Regions from separate parts of the Colwellia sp. MT41 genome, predicted to be linked through region 2. Evidence: predicted binding sites of a transcription regulator. Region 2 holds the regulator's gene; each other region holds the start of a gene.
What was found. The regulator FNR, encoded in region 2, switches genes on or off when oxygen is low (the NO sensors DNR and NnrR bind a similar motif). The targets are predictions, from matches to a motif close to TTGATCTAGATCAA.

Region 1: a site for FNR is predicted at 2,141-2,154, ahead of napE (periplasmic nitrate reductase, NapE protein). Genes of this name have one in related genera too.
Region 3: a site for FNR is predicted at 1,931-1,944, ahead of clpB (ATP-dependent chaperone ClpB). Genes of this name have one in related genera too.

The regions. Positions count from the first base shown of each region.
Region 1 is NZ_CP013145.1:965,486-970,283, forward strand. It holds gene napA (nitrate reductase catalytic subunit NapA) at 1-912, opposite strand, end outside; gene CMT41_RS04080 (chaperone NapD) at 1,023-1,316, opposite strand; gene napF (ferredoxin-type protein NapF) at 1,346-1,873, opposite strand; gene napE (periplasmic nitrate reductase, NapE protein) at 1,902-2,066, opposite strand; gene CMT41_RS04095 (tRNA(Met) cytidine acetyltransferase TmcA) at 2,310-4,556, shown strand.
Region 2 is NZ_CP013145.1:2,549,118-2,553,915, forward strand. It holds gene CMT41_RS10875 (heavy metal translocating P-type ATPase) at 1-425, shown strand, start outside; gene ccoS (cbb3-type cytochrome oxidase assembly protein CcoS) at 454-660, shown strand; gene CMT41_RS10885 (sulfite exporter TauE/SafE family protein) at 664-1,410, shown strand; gene fnr (fumarate/nitrate reduction transcriptional regulator Fnr) at 1,464-2,183, shown strand; gene uspE (universal stress protein UspE) at 2,342-3,289, shown strand; gene CMT41_RS10900 (biotin-dependent carboxyltransferase family protein) at 3,378-4,358, opposite strand; gene pxpB (5-oxoprolinase subunit PxpB) at 4,438-4,798, opposite strand, start outside.
Region 3 is NZ_CP013145.1:3,195,263-3,200,060, forward strand. It holds gene clpB (ATP-dependent chaperone ClpB) at 1-1,814, opposite strand, end outside; gene pgeF (peptidoglycan editing factor PgeF) at 2,027-2,962, opposite strand; gene rluD (23S rRNA pseudouridine(1911/1915/1917) synthase RluD) at 2,937-3,917, opposite strand; gene CMT41_RS13655 (outer membrane protein assembly factor BamD) at 4,092-4,798, shown strand, end outside.

The DNA of each region.
Region 1 (4,798 bases), 1.6 Mb from region 2:
ACCATAACCAATGTCGGTTTCACCTAATCTGAAATTAGTATGTTTGTTAACAAAATCTTTGTTTACCCGGCCGGTACTAATAATGTAATGGGCAATATAGTTTAAGATGGCTAAATCGGTTTGCGGCGTGAAAATCATGCCATTATCGGCTAAATCAAAGCTTCTATGCTCGAAAGTGGATAATACCGCGACTTTTACATGGGGGGCACTTAAACGACGATCGGTTAAACGTGTCCATAAAATCGGATGCATTTCGGCCATGTTAGAACCCCATAAGACAAAGGCATCAGCAGCTTCTAAATCATCGTAACAGCCCATAGGCTCATCGATACCAAAAGTACGCATAAAACCACCAACCGCTGATGCCATACAGTGACGGGCATTAGGATCTATGTTGTTAGAGCGGAAACCTGCTTTATATAATTTAACCGCAGCATAACCTTCTTGTACTGTCCATTGACCTGAACCAAACATACCGACGGCTTCTGGCCCGTCTTTTTTTAAAGCGGCTTTAGCTTTTTCAGCCATAATATCGAACGCTTGATCCCAAGAGATAGGGGTAAATTCACCTTCTTTATCGTATTTACCATTGGTCATGCGTAGTAACGGTGTAGTTAATCTATCTTTGCCATACATGATTTTAGAGAGGAAGTAACCTTTAACACAGTTAAGACCCTTGTTTACCGGGGATTTAATATCACCATGGGTAGCAACAACTTTACCATCCATTACACCAACATTTACGCTACAGCCGGTACCACAAAAACGACAAGGGGCTTTGTCCCACTTGAGTTTAGTAATGTCTGAGCTGGTGATTAAATTAGAGGCTATGGCGGGAACAGATACGCCAGCAACAGCTGCTGCTGCGGCTACCGCATTTGCTTTTATAAATTCTCGGCGATTAATGCTCATTGGTTCACCTTCCTTTGTTTTTGTGATTCGATGTTAAAATGGGGTTAAATTTACTCATTTTCTTTTACTGAGCTTTTTAATAAGTGTTGTAGTTATTATTACTTTTATCGCTATTGCTTAGTGGCATCGTCATCAACACTTTCATCTAGGACTTGATGATAAACTGGTGATAAATTTAGGATGCCGGTATGAACTCTTAAGATGTCCATTTTTTTGCCAATATCTTTATGGCTAGTGCCTTCTATGGTGAAAACTATTTTTCCTTCGGCACTGGTTACATGAATTTCAGTGTCATCAACGGCTAAAATAGCGGCTTTAACCTCGTCAACTTGGGCCAGTATGCAAGAAGCGATTAAGCTAGCTACGTGATATTCAGATGTTTGACTGTTTGAACTTTGTGTCATATTTATTCTTTCATTTAAATGAGGTTAAGTTAATTTTCTGTTGCATTGAAGGTAAAAGCGATGGCATCTTGTGGGCAACTTTTGATGCAGGCACCACATTGATTACAATCAATATTATCTAAGCTTGGCTGTGGAATGCTTGAATTAAGGTAGTTAAATTTAATTACGCTGGTTTCACATTCATCACGGCAACTTTGGCAGTAGATGTTATTCTTGGCTAAACATTTGTCACTAATTTCCAAGGTTACCGGCCAAGCTTTTTCACTCTTGTTTATCCTGTTCTCTTCTGTGAAAGCGCCAGAGAAAAGTGGTTGTTCGCAGGCCTCAATACATTTATTGCAAAAGCTGCATTCACCTAAGCTGAAATCGATTTTTGGATAACCATCTTCATCTTTAACAATGATATTAGTTTCACAACGAGTAATGCACTTTTGGCATTGTGTGCAGCCAGAGGTAAACACCGCCTCATTAATTACCCAAGGTAAGCGTATTTCTTGTTTGGTTTTTACCCGGCCGCGAAAAAAACGTCTTCTTGATGGATCGGCCAACTTTTCCATAGTATTGGTCTTCCTAGTAAGCAAGCACTTAAGAGCTTGGTGGGCCTAAGAAGGCTAGTTGGCTGAACCATACGGCAAAACCAAAGCCAGCAACGATTATTACCGATAAAATGGGTGCTAAAAATACCGCTAAAAAGATAAAGGTATTTCGCTCATGCTTTCTTTGTTGTTCAGGAGACGTTGCTTGCTTCATAATGCTCTCGAAAGTTTATGATTAAGGTAAGCTATATTTAGGGTTAATTTTAATCCCTTGCTACGTCATGCATATTGACCTAGATCAAACTTTACAAAATAATCATGCTTCATTTAGGCGGGTATTCAGTAAAGGCGTTGTTTATTTTAAAATGTGAGATTGATTTTTATTCTTTTGCTTTAACATACTTGATAAACTTAGTGTTCTTCACTCAGATGCTAACTTTTAGGACGTTACGACATAATGCCAGCCCAACATTTCAGCCCTTGGATTAAAGATTATGCTAAGCAAGCCGCGTTAAATAATGAACGCCGCTTAGTCGTTTTATCGGGAAGTGAGTCTTGGGCACTGTCATTATTGTTATCTTTGGATACGGTATCAGCGGTTGTGTCTGGCAATGCTAAGCGTGAATCGCCATCATCTGCGCCTCATTCAACCTGTCTAATATATGGTGACAGCAGGGTACTTACTGCTAATGTTAAGCAAAAGCGCTACCGGGATAAGCTTGGCAGTGAAAGTGATGTCATTGTTTTTATCGACAGCCAATTCACTATTGATGCCTTTGCAGCATTATCAGGCACCCTAAGAGCCGGCGGGATATTTTTTCTTGTGTTGCCATCATTAGCGGAAAAATGTCAGGAAAGTTTGTTTTTTAAACGTTTTTATTCATTAATTGAAGCCATGCCTAGTCATACCATAATTACCGAAGCGTCAGCTAAGCTGCCACCACCAAGCATGACTATTCATCTGCATAAGCCAGAATATGAGCCTATGCAGGGAAAATATCCTTTAGGCTGTATTACTAGTGAGCAGTATCATGCGGTGCAAGCCATTGTTAAGGTAGTTACCGGTCATAGGAAAAGACCGCTGGTGTTAACCGCTGATCGCGGTAGAGGGAAATCATCTGCCTTAGCTCTTGCGTGTGTACAACTGTTGCAAACGCATGAACACCATGTCTTTAGTATTATTATTACGGCTCCGGATATTCAAGCTTTAGCGGTTTTCTTTCGGCAGTTAAGTGATAGCTTGCCCAATGCTGAGCAGCGCGGCAATACTTTTACCTTGGGTAAAGCCCGCCTTGACTTTATCGCCGTTGAGCAACTGTTAAAGCAGCCGGTAAAGGTTAACCTACTCTTGGTTGATGAAGCGGCCGCTATTCCGGTGTATTTACTTGAACAATTACTTAACAGTTATCACCGAATGGTTTTCTCTAGCACTGTCCATGGTTATGAAGGCGCAGGGCGCGGTTTTACCTTAAAGTTTCAGCAGAGCCTTACTAGATTATGCCCGCAATGGTTGAGTTTACATATCAATCAGCCGATTCGTTGGCGGGTAAACGATCCACTGGAGCAGTTGGTCTTTGATAGCTGTTTATTAAATGCCGAGTTACCAATCTTAGCTGCACAGGTGCCAATAAATAGTGATAATAACGCCACTGAAAATACGGATTTTCTTGCCGCCACCGTGTTTAAAGTTATCAGCGCTGAGCAGCTGATTACCGATGAGGCTTTGTTACAGCAAGTTTTTGCTGTTTTGGTTACGGCACATTATCAAACGAAACCGAGCGACTTGAAATTACTGTTAGACAACCCGCAGGTACAACTGGCCTGTCTTTTTTCAAAAAACAATAAGCAAGTTGATGTGCTCGCTGTTGCTTTATTAATGAATGAAGGCACAGGTTATGGTGTTGATGACACGGATGTTAAGGCAATTAAAAACTCCCAACGTCGTTTACGTAATCACTTCTTGCCACAGTCACTATTCAGCCATTGTGGTTTTGAACAAGCCTTTGATTATCGTTATTTACGCATTATGCGCATCGCTGTGCACCCACAAATACAACAGCGAGGTATTGGCGCTTATTTTCTAGAAAAAGTACAGCAGCTAGCGACACATCAAGGCGCTGATTTTGTTGGCTCCAGTTTTGGTGTTAATGAACAGCTGTTATCGTTTTGGTTTAAAGCCGGTTTTACTATGGTGCGTATTGGCTTTACTAAAGATAAAGCCAGTGGTGAGCATTCTGCTTTAGTGATTAATGGCAAAAATTTTAGAGCTAGACAAAAGCAACAGCAATTAAAGCAGGACTTTTACCGTAGCTTTGATTATTTACTTTTAGACGAATATAAAACGCTGACCAGTACACTGGTGTATTTACTGTTGACAAAAAATGCTAAGGAATTCCTCACTGAGCTGACCATAGCCGATATCGAAAGTGTGCATGCCTATGCTCAAGGGCAGCGTTTATATAGTAGTTGCGCCTATAGTTTGTATCTATGGTGCAAACATGATCTGCTAACGCATGATAAACATAACTCTACGGACGTTATTCAGCATTCCTTAGTGCTTATTGCTAGGTTGATACAAAAACATGATATTGATACTGTATGTCATTTTTATGGCTTAACAGGAAAAAAAGCTCTAAACCAACACCTTAAAAATTATATCTCTTTGCGACTAGATACTGTTAATGGTGGTACAAAAGCTAGCTAATTAATGTGTTTTTTCTTTTTCTTTTACTGCCTGCCAGTGCCAATAACGTTGCATGCTTATACCCATGATACCTCAACATGCGTGTTTCAGGATACCTGAGCGATTCAGGGTCAAGGCGCCTCTTTTTATTAAGGGTTATTCCCTTAAAAATAGAGTCAACGATGAGCATTATTTGTTCAGGCATCCCCGCAGGGCCGGTTTAGCAACGCTTTATGTTACGTTATTGATTTCGACAATAGAAT
Region 2 (4,798 bases):
TAGCGAAAATACTCCCCCTTAATACAGTCTTGGGCGGCTTAAGTGCCCAAGATAAAATGCAGCAAATTAAATATGCCCAAGAGCAAGGTTTTAACGTCGCTATGATTGGGGATGGTGTTAACGATTCACCGGTATTTGGCGCGGCTCATATATCTATTGCCATGGGCTGTGGTGCAGATATTACTAAAAGTGGCGCAGATGTGATATTGCTTAATAACAAACTAAGCAGTATCAATACCTTGATAGAAGTGTCTCGCCGAACGCGTCGAATAATCTTCCAAAATTACTTATGGGCCTTTGGTTATAATGCTATGGTATTACCCTTAGCTGTGGCCGGTTATATAACACCTTATATGGCAGTAATTGGCATGTCGGCCAGCTCGATTCTAGTGATTAGTAATTCATTACGTATACTTAAACAGTAAATTAAACGGTAAATTAACAATGAGCATTATGTATATTTTAATCCCAGTCGCCGTTATGTTAACCGCTTTAGCGATTTACCTATTTTTCTGGGCAGTGAAGGCTGAACAATTTGACGACCTTGAGAAACAAGGCATGAGTATTCTTTTTGATGAAAAACAACAGCCAAAAAGTAATAAAGAAAGGCCAGAGGATGAAATAGCCAGCAGTGCCAGAGCACAGAAAAGTCTCAAATAACTAATGAGTTTAGATCTGTTTTCCGCTTTTATCATCGGTTTACTCGGCTCTGGTCACTGCTTGGCTATGTGTGGTGGCATTACCACTATGCTGACCTCGGCTATCAAACCGACTCACTTAGCAAGGGCTAAAAACACTAGCCCAGGCGATATACCTGTTACGGTAAACCTTGCACCGTCCAACTGCTCCCCAGCAACATCTCGTTTGAATTTAGTCTTTTTCTACCATATCGGACGTATTGCCAGTTATTGTTTAATTGGCGCGATTGTCGGTTTTACTGGCTCAATTGCCGCTAAGAATATTGGCGTACCTATTGCTGGCTTGCGTTTACTTGCCGCTGTCTTCCTTATTTTATTGGGTTTATATATCGGACAATGGCTTTTATGGCTTAACCGCATTGAATCACTGGGTAAAGGTTTGTGGGGGTTTATATCGCCACTTGCCAAACATGTGATCCCTGTTGATAATAGTAAAAAAGCACTGGGCTTAGGCGCTTTATGGGGCTGGTTACCTTGTGGCTTAGTCTATTCGACCCTAACGTGGGCACTCGCTAGCGGTAGTAGCCTAACAGGCGCAGCAATTATGCTTTTTTTCGGTTTAGGCACTTTACCGGCCTTAGTAGCATTATCACTGGGGATCGGTAGCATAAAAAAACTACTAGTCAACCACATTTTTAGGAAAATCATGGCAATTTCACTTATTGGCTATGGCTGCTATAGTTTTATTGTTGCATATCAACTTATGTTCTAATAACATAGACTTGCCTTATTTTAGTGTAACTAGTTAGATCACAGAGTAATAACATGCCCAATATAAATTGTCCTTCGACACAACATATCAATTGTCAAAACTGTAGTATTAGTGAGCTATGTTTACCCTTTTCTCTCAATGATAAAGAACTTGATACCCTTGACGGAATTATTGACCGTAAACGTCCGGTTCATAAAGGCGATAAAATTTTTCATGATGGTCAAAAATTTAATGCCTTATATGCCATACGTTCAGGTACATTCAAAACGTTTACCGTTAATAAACAAGGCGAAGAGCAAATTACTGGCTTTCATTTAGCGGGTGATTTACTTGGCTTTGATGCCATCGCTGAAGATTCTCACCCAAGTTTTGCCCAAGCGCTAGAAACCTCAATGGTCTGTGAAATTCCATATACTCAGTTAGATGTATTATCTGATACTATGCCTAAGCTGAAAAAACAGGTGTTACGTTTGATGAGTAACGAAATTAAAACTGATCAGCAAATGCTTACCCTGCTTAATAGAAAAAATGCCGAACAACGTGTCGCCACCTTCATCGTCAGCTTAAGTGAGCGCTACCATGCCCGTGGCCTATCAGCGACAGAGTTTCGTTTGACCATGACCCGTAGTGACATTGGCAATTATATTGGTTTAACCGTGGAAACGGTTAGCCGCTTATTTAATCGCTTCCATAAAAGTGCTTTAATTAAAGTCGATGGTAAATTAATTACCATCTTAGATACCGACAAACTCTGTGAGACAGCCGCGCTCTAACCCCCCTCAACTAGTTTCTTGCTCTTGGTTTTATATATTCCTAAAGATAATAAAACCAAAGAAAATTAAACTTGATTTAAAACAAGCATTAATTTGTCAACTTTGCTATAAATAAGCTAACGTTGCTGAACTTACCCTTTATTTTGCCAGAGGTTGCCATGGACATGTATCAAAATATCCTTGTTGTGATTGATCCGACAACAGAAGAACAAAAAGCACTTAAAAGAGCCATAGACCTTGCTGAAAGAATTCACACGGCTCGCCCTGATCAGCAAATAAATATTACCGCTTTTTTTAGTATTTTTGATTTTTCTTATGAGATGACCACTATTTTATCCAGTGTCGACCGAGATAACATGCGCCAAATGGTTATTAAAGAAAGACAAGTATGGCTAGATGACATTATCTTAGCAACAAATTGCAAAATGAAGATTACCAGCCAAGTGGTTTGGCATAACCGACCTTTTGAAGCCATTATCAAGCAAGTTATTGCACATAATTATGATTTAGTGATTAAAGGCACACACCAACATGATAAGTTCAAATCGGTGGTATTCACCCCAACCGATTGGCATATATTGAGAAAATGTCCTTGCCCAGTGTTACTCGTTAAAGAGCACGAGTGGCCTCTACAAGGCAATATATTAGCGGCGGTTAATGTTGGTAGTGATGAAACTGAACACTTATCTTTAAATAATACCATAACCACACAAGCAAAAAATCTTGCCCAGTTAATTACCGCCAATGTGCACTTAGTGAACTCCTACCCTGGTACCCCAGTCAATATTGCTATTGAAATCCCAGAGTTTGATGCCAGTGAATACAACAGTACCATGCAAGCACACCATCAAGAAGCGATGAGACAGCACGCAAATAGCTTTGACATTCCCTTGGCTAACACTTATGTTGAAGAAGGTTTGCCCGAAAGCGTTATTGAGCAAGTAGCGTTAAAAATTGATGCTGAATTAGTTATCTTAGGCACTGTTGGTCGTACTGGCATCTCTGCCGCGCTGATTGGTAATACGGCCGAGCATGTTATCGACCAGTTAAACTGTGATGTACTGGCCCTCAAACCTGATGGTTATGTGTCACCACTGGCTGATTAAACGGCCCCCGCAAACGAAAAACTTAAATAAACGGCAAAACTACCTCAGTGTTGCCGTTTTGTCTTTTAAATATTGTTAATGCCGCTAGTTATAAGTGAATAAGCTGCGCTTGTTTAAGGCGACTTAAGTTAAGGTGAAATAAGTTATCTGCTTGTGACATGGAGATAGCCTCAAAGTGCACACTATCACCTTGGCGTAATTGCGAAAGCTTGGCACAATCGGATGAAATAACTGCACCAATTTTAGGATAGCCGCCAATAGTTTGTCTGTCATTCAGTAACACTATGGGCTGACCATCTGCCGGTATTTGCACGGCGCCATAACAAATGCCTTCCGATAATATACCATTAATATCTGCCTTTATCGCTCGCCCTTGCAAACGATAACCCATACGGTCCCAGTGTTTACTCACTTGATAGTCATTAGCAAAGAACAGCCTTTTCTCTATCGCGGAGAAGTGTTGCTGCTGATAACTGAGTACCGTGTGTAATAGCACCTCATTGGCATAGTGGGGTTGTCGAGACTCAGGTAGCATTAAGTGTTTTCGCAGATAACCTCCTCTCGACACAACATGGCAAGGTAATACCTCATTAACGGCGATTTTAGCCCCCTTTAAGCCGCCGACCGACTCTCGACAAACGGTGGCTGTGCTACCAAAACTGGCTTTAATGACAAAGCCACCCGCTACCGCTAAATAGCAACGTACACCAACAGACGCAAACCCCAAGCAAACACTATCACCGGCTTTAACAAGGAAGCTTTGCCAAAGTGTTTTTGCGCGGCCGTTGACGGTTAGCGGCATGGGTGCACCGGTAACCGCAATAATACAATCGACTTGTGCTATTAACTGTAAACCACCTAAACTAATTTCAATAACGGTCGCATTAAGTGCATTACCACATAAGCTATTGGCCCAATAAAAAGCTAAGGAGTCTGCCGGGCCGCCGTTGGTTAGTCCTAAATTAAAGGCGCCAAAACGGCCTGCATCTTGAACTAAGCTCAACACCCCGGCATTAGTGACTAAAAAACCTAACGGGTTAATAGCCGCTTTAGTTAGTACTTTACTCATAAGGCTATAACCTTCATCCCCGTACTCACCTGCCCTCGTTTAAGCTTATTTAAGTGGCTATTGATTACCGTCCCAAACATCAAGATAATTTCCCGCCTTGGTTAAGATACAGCTGTCTATCAATGGCGATAAACTTTACCCTATCGCCTACTGCGAGTGGCATTATCGGCTTTGCTTGCGGATTAAACATATCAACAGGACATAAACCTATAATATTCCAACCACCGGGAGATTGGGCTGGATAAACCGCTGTTTGTCTATCCGCAATAGCGACCGCGCCTTTGGGTACTTTTAATCTTGGTGTCGTTAGCCTTGGCATAGCAATACGCTCATCAACTTCACCTAAATAAGCAAAACCTGGGGCAAAACCTATGGCATAAACACGATACTCTTGCCCTTGATGTAAAGCGATAACTTGCTCGACACTCAGCTTGGCGTGT
Region 3 (4,798 bases), 650 kb from region 2:
CCTAAAAATAAAAAAGAACCTATTGGCTGACTAGGGTCACTCAAACCAGCCCGAGATCGTCTAATAGCATTAGCCACTGACGTGACGGCTTCATCCTGCCCAATAACACTTTGGTGCAAGCTATCTTCCATATGTAATAACTTATCTCGCTCTTGCTCTAACATTTTAGCAACAGGAATACCGGTAGCACGACTGAGTACATCAGCAATTTCAACTTCGGTAACTTTATTGGCTAACAAGGTCATTTCTTGCATTTCAGCTTGGCTAGCTAAATCTAATTGCTTTTCAAGCTCGGGCAATTTGCCGTATTGCAATTCAGACATACGATTTAAATCGCCGGTTCTTCTTGCCGCCTCAAGTTCAATACGTGCTTGCTCAAGTTCTTCTTTGATTGTGTGGGCACCATAAAGTGCTGCTTTTTCCGTGGTCCACACTTCATCTAATTCATCATACTTTAGCTGTTTGTCGGTAATTTGTTGCGAGATGATAGCCAAGCGCTTAATGGAAGCCTCATCTTCATCTTTTGCTAATGCCCTTTGCTCAAGCTTTAACTGAATTAATCGTCGTTCAAGCCTATCGAGATCTTCTGGCTTAGAGTCCATTTGTAAACGAATGCTCGATGCCGCTTCATCAATAAGATCGATGGCTTTATCCGGTAATTGTCTATCACTAATATAACGATGGGATAACGTTGCTGCCGCCACAATGGCAGGATCGGTAATATTGACTGAATGGTGTAACTCATAACGCTCTTTTAGACCGCGCAATATAGCAATAGTATCTTCAACACTTGGCTCTTCGACTAAGATTTTTTGAAAACGTCGCTCAAGCGCAGCATCTTTTTCTATATATTTACGGTACTCATCAAGCGTAGTAGCGCCAACACAATGCAAGTCACCTCGAGCTAACGCCGGTTTTAACATATTACCCGCATCCATGGCGCCATCGGCTTTTCCGGCACCGACCATGGTATGTAATTCATCGATAAAGAGAATGACTTGACCTTCTTCTTTTGCCAATTCATTCAGCACTGCTTTTAAACGCTCTTCAAATTCACCTCGATATTTTGCACCGGCAACCAGTGCTCCCATATCCAGTGATAATACCCGCTTATTTTTCAAACCTTCGGGAACTTCATGGTTAACAATACGTTGGGCTAAACCTTCAACAATAGCCGTTTTACCGACACCGGGTAGCCCTATGAGTACTGGGTTGTTTTTAGTCCGACGCTGTAAAACTTGCAATGTACGACGAATTTCATCATCACGACCGATAACGGGATCAAGCTTACCCTGCTCAGCGAGCTCGGTTAAATCAATGGTATATTTATTTAAGGCTTGGCGAACACCTTCAGCATTTTGTTCCTCAACCTTTTGACCACCACGAATATGTTCAATCGCCGACTTTATTCGTTGTTGATTGGCCCCTAATTCGATTAGAATTTTTCCTAAGGGGCCTTTATCTTCGATAGCAGACAATATAAACATTTCTGAAGAAATATATTTATCAGACATTTTTTGTGCATGTTTATCACATAGATTTAAAATTCGGCCTGAGGCCGCTGATAATTTCACGTCTCCGCCGCTACCTTCCACTTGCGCTAATGAAGCTAAGCCAGATTCAATTTTCTGACGCAAAGAGCGCACATCAATACCAGCACTTTTTAACAAGGCAATAACAGAGTTACCGTTTTGATTAAGTAAGGCTAACATCAAATGAATGGGTTCAATGAACTGGTGATCTTTGCCTAAGGCAAGTGATTGTGCATCAGCAATGGATTCTTGAAATGATTGGGTAAAACGATCTAAACGCATTTTTATCTCCTAATAGCAAGTGGATTCATTAAGCCTATTAGTATGACTTATTCCCCTAACGTATAGTTATGTTATAAGGCTAAAAGATTATTTTTCAATGGAATTTCAATATTAGATTGATATAAAACAATAAGCTGTCGGTTAATTGACTAAAATATTTTCCGCAAAAGTCAACCTAGATCAATTATATTCTGCAATTTAACGCCGACAAATTAGCGCCGACAAATAAGACTCGCCATACGACCCGTTATTTGCTCCTTGCGATAGGAATAATACTTATCTGTTGCTTGGTAGGTACATTCAGCTAAACATGAAATAGCAGTAACGCCCAAAGATTGTAACTGTAGTCGGGCAATTTTCTGTAAATCAGCAAAGTATTTACCACCAGCTTGCTTTATAAAAGCATCATTAAAAATCATATCTTGCTGAGTAAACACCTCTTTAACCTCACTACCCACTTCAAAAGCATCTTTACCAATACATGGACCAAGCCAAGCGACCAGTTCAGCTGGCTTACTGTGCATTTTATCTAGGGTTTTTTCAATAATATTCGCGGCTAATGGACGCCAACCACCGTGAATAGCAGCAATTTCACTGCCATCTTTATTGCTTAGTAGTATAGGCAGACAATCGGCAGTCATTATTGCCAAAGCAACATTTTTATGACGAGTGATACTAGCATCGGCCGTTATCACTTGCTCATCTACGGCAGTAATTTCTACTACTTTATTGCCATGAACTTGCTCAAGCCACTGAATTTTAACTTCTTCGATTAATTGCTTACTTGGCGTAACTTGTTTATTAATCAGTTGCTGGTTAATAAATTGCTTTAACACATTACGATGAGAAGTAACTTGCTTTACATTATCGCCGACATGAAAAGCTAAATTAAAGCCATCAAAAGGGGTGGCGGTTGAAACTTGCCCGTTTTTCTTTAGTGGCAATGCCTGTTGCAGAGGAATTCGGGTTGTTTGTAGAGCGAGAACTTTATCGCTTACTTGCGATGAAGTGGCAGATGAGGACTTATGTTTAATTCTAGAGGTAGGTAAAGCAGGCCAATTTACCAGCTCAAATGTAGAGTTGGTAAATTGAAATGGCTCATGTTCATCATGAGCCATTTTACTAGGACAAGTATTCGTCTTTGGCATTAAGCTTATTATCTTCTTGTAGAAGCTCAATTAGCTCAACAAAATCTTCTGGTAAATCAGCATGCCAAGTCATTTCCTCTCCGGTTATCGGATGAAATAAAGATAACATAGCCGCGTGCAATGCTTGGCGTTTAAAACTACGCAATTTCGTTAACAGCTCTGGTGTGGCATTTTTTGGTGGACGAGGACGACCACCATAAACAGGGTCACCCACTAGCGGATGAGTAATATGAGACATATGAACACGAATTTGATGCGTTCTTCCTGTTTCTAAGCGTAAACGTAAACGGGTATGTAAACGGTATTTCTCCAAAACACGGTAATGTGTTACTGAAGGACGACCAACAAATGACACTGCCATTTGTGTACGCTTAGTAGAATGACGACCAATTGGCGCATCAACCACACCACCTGCGGTCATAACACCACAGGCAATCGCTTCATACTCACGAGTAATTTCACGTAATTGCATCGCTTCAACTAAGTTGGTTTGCGCGGGAATAGTTTTAGCGATAACCATTAGACCGGTAGTATCTTTATCAAGACGATGCACGATACCAGCTCTTGGCACTACATCGATTTGTGGGTAGTGATGTAATAAAGCATTAAGCAAAGTCCCATTAGGATTACCGGCACCAGGATGAACAACTAAACCTACTGGTTTATTTATCACTAAAATATATTCATCTTCATAGACAATATTTAATGGAATATTTTGAGGTTCAAAACGTAATTCAGCTTGAACTTTAGCATTAATTTCAACAACTTCACCACCATACATTTTCTCACGCGGACGGGTAAGTACTTCGCTATTTACCTGCACTTGTCCGGCTAAAATCCACTCTTTTATCCGTGAACGTGAATAATCAGGAAACATTTTCGCTAATGTTTGGTCAAAGCGTTTACCTAGACATGACTCAGGCACGGTATCTTTATGTTGAATGATTTCTGACATTAAATTCTCTTTAAACTGGTTTAAACCTAGCGAATTAATCAAATTACCATTTGCACTGTGCAAGGTAAGGTTGCTAGGGTAGAATGCATATTCTTAAATATAGAAACATTTTACCCGTTTACGCGGTGGTTTGATATTTATTTTAATTAAAACAAAGTAGCGATAATAAATTTCATGGCAAAATTGACAGTAAAAATTATTTTAACCGTTTTAGCTTTGGCCCTAACTGGCTGTTCTTCCTCTGGTGCTGACATTGAGAAAGTCCCGGATAAGTCGGCACAATCATTATTTGTTGATGCTAGATCAGCACTCGATAATGGTTTATATCAAAAGGCCATTCAAATACTTGGCGCCATTGATTCTCGCTTTCCTTTTGGTCCTATTTCTCACCAAGTACAGCTTGATTTAATTTATGCTTACTATAAAAGTGGTGATGCAGCCCAAGGTATAGCTTTAACCGATAGGTTTTTAAGATTAAACCCAAATAACTCAAATATTGATTATGTGTATTATATGCGTGCACTGATCAATATTTCTACCGAAGAAAACTTATTTCAAGACTTAGCTGGTATTGACCGTACCGATCGCGATCCAGAGGCTTCACGTAGCGCTTTTAAGGATTTTAAGAGTATAGTCACTGATTTTCCGGACAGCAAATATGCTGCCGATGCACGTAAGCGCATGATTTCGATAAAGTCTCGCCTAGCACAATACGAATTGGCCGTCGCAAAATATTACATTAAACGCGAAGCTTATGCTTCAGCGGCAAATCGTGGTCGTTATATTCTTGAATACTTTGCGCCCAGCCCTGAAATAGAGCAAGCCCTTGAGATAATGATTGAGAGTTACGATAAGTTAGCGCTAACTGATTTAAAGAAAAA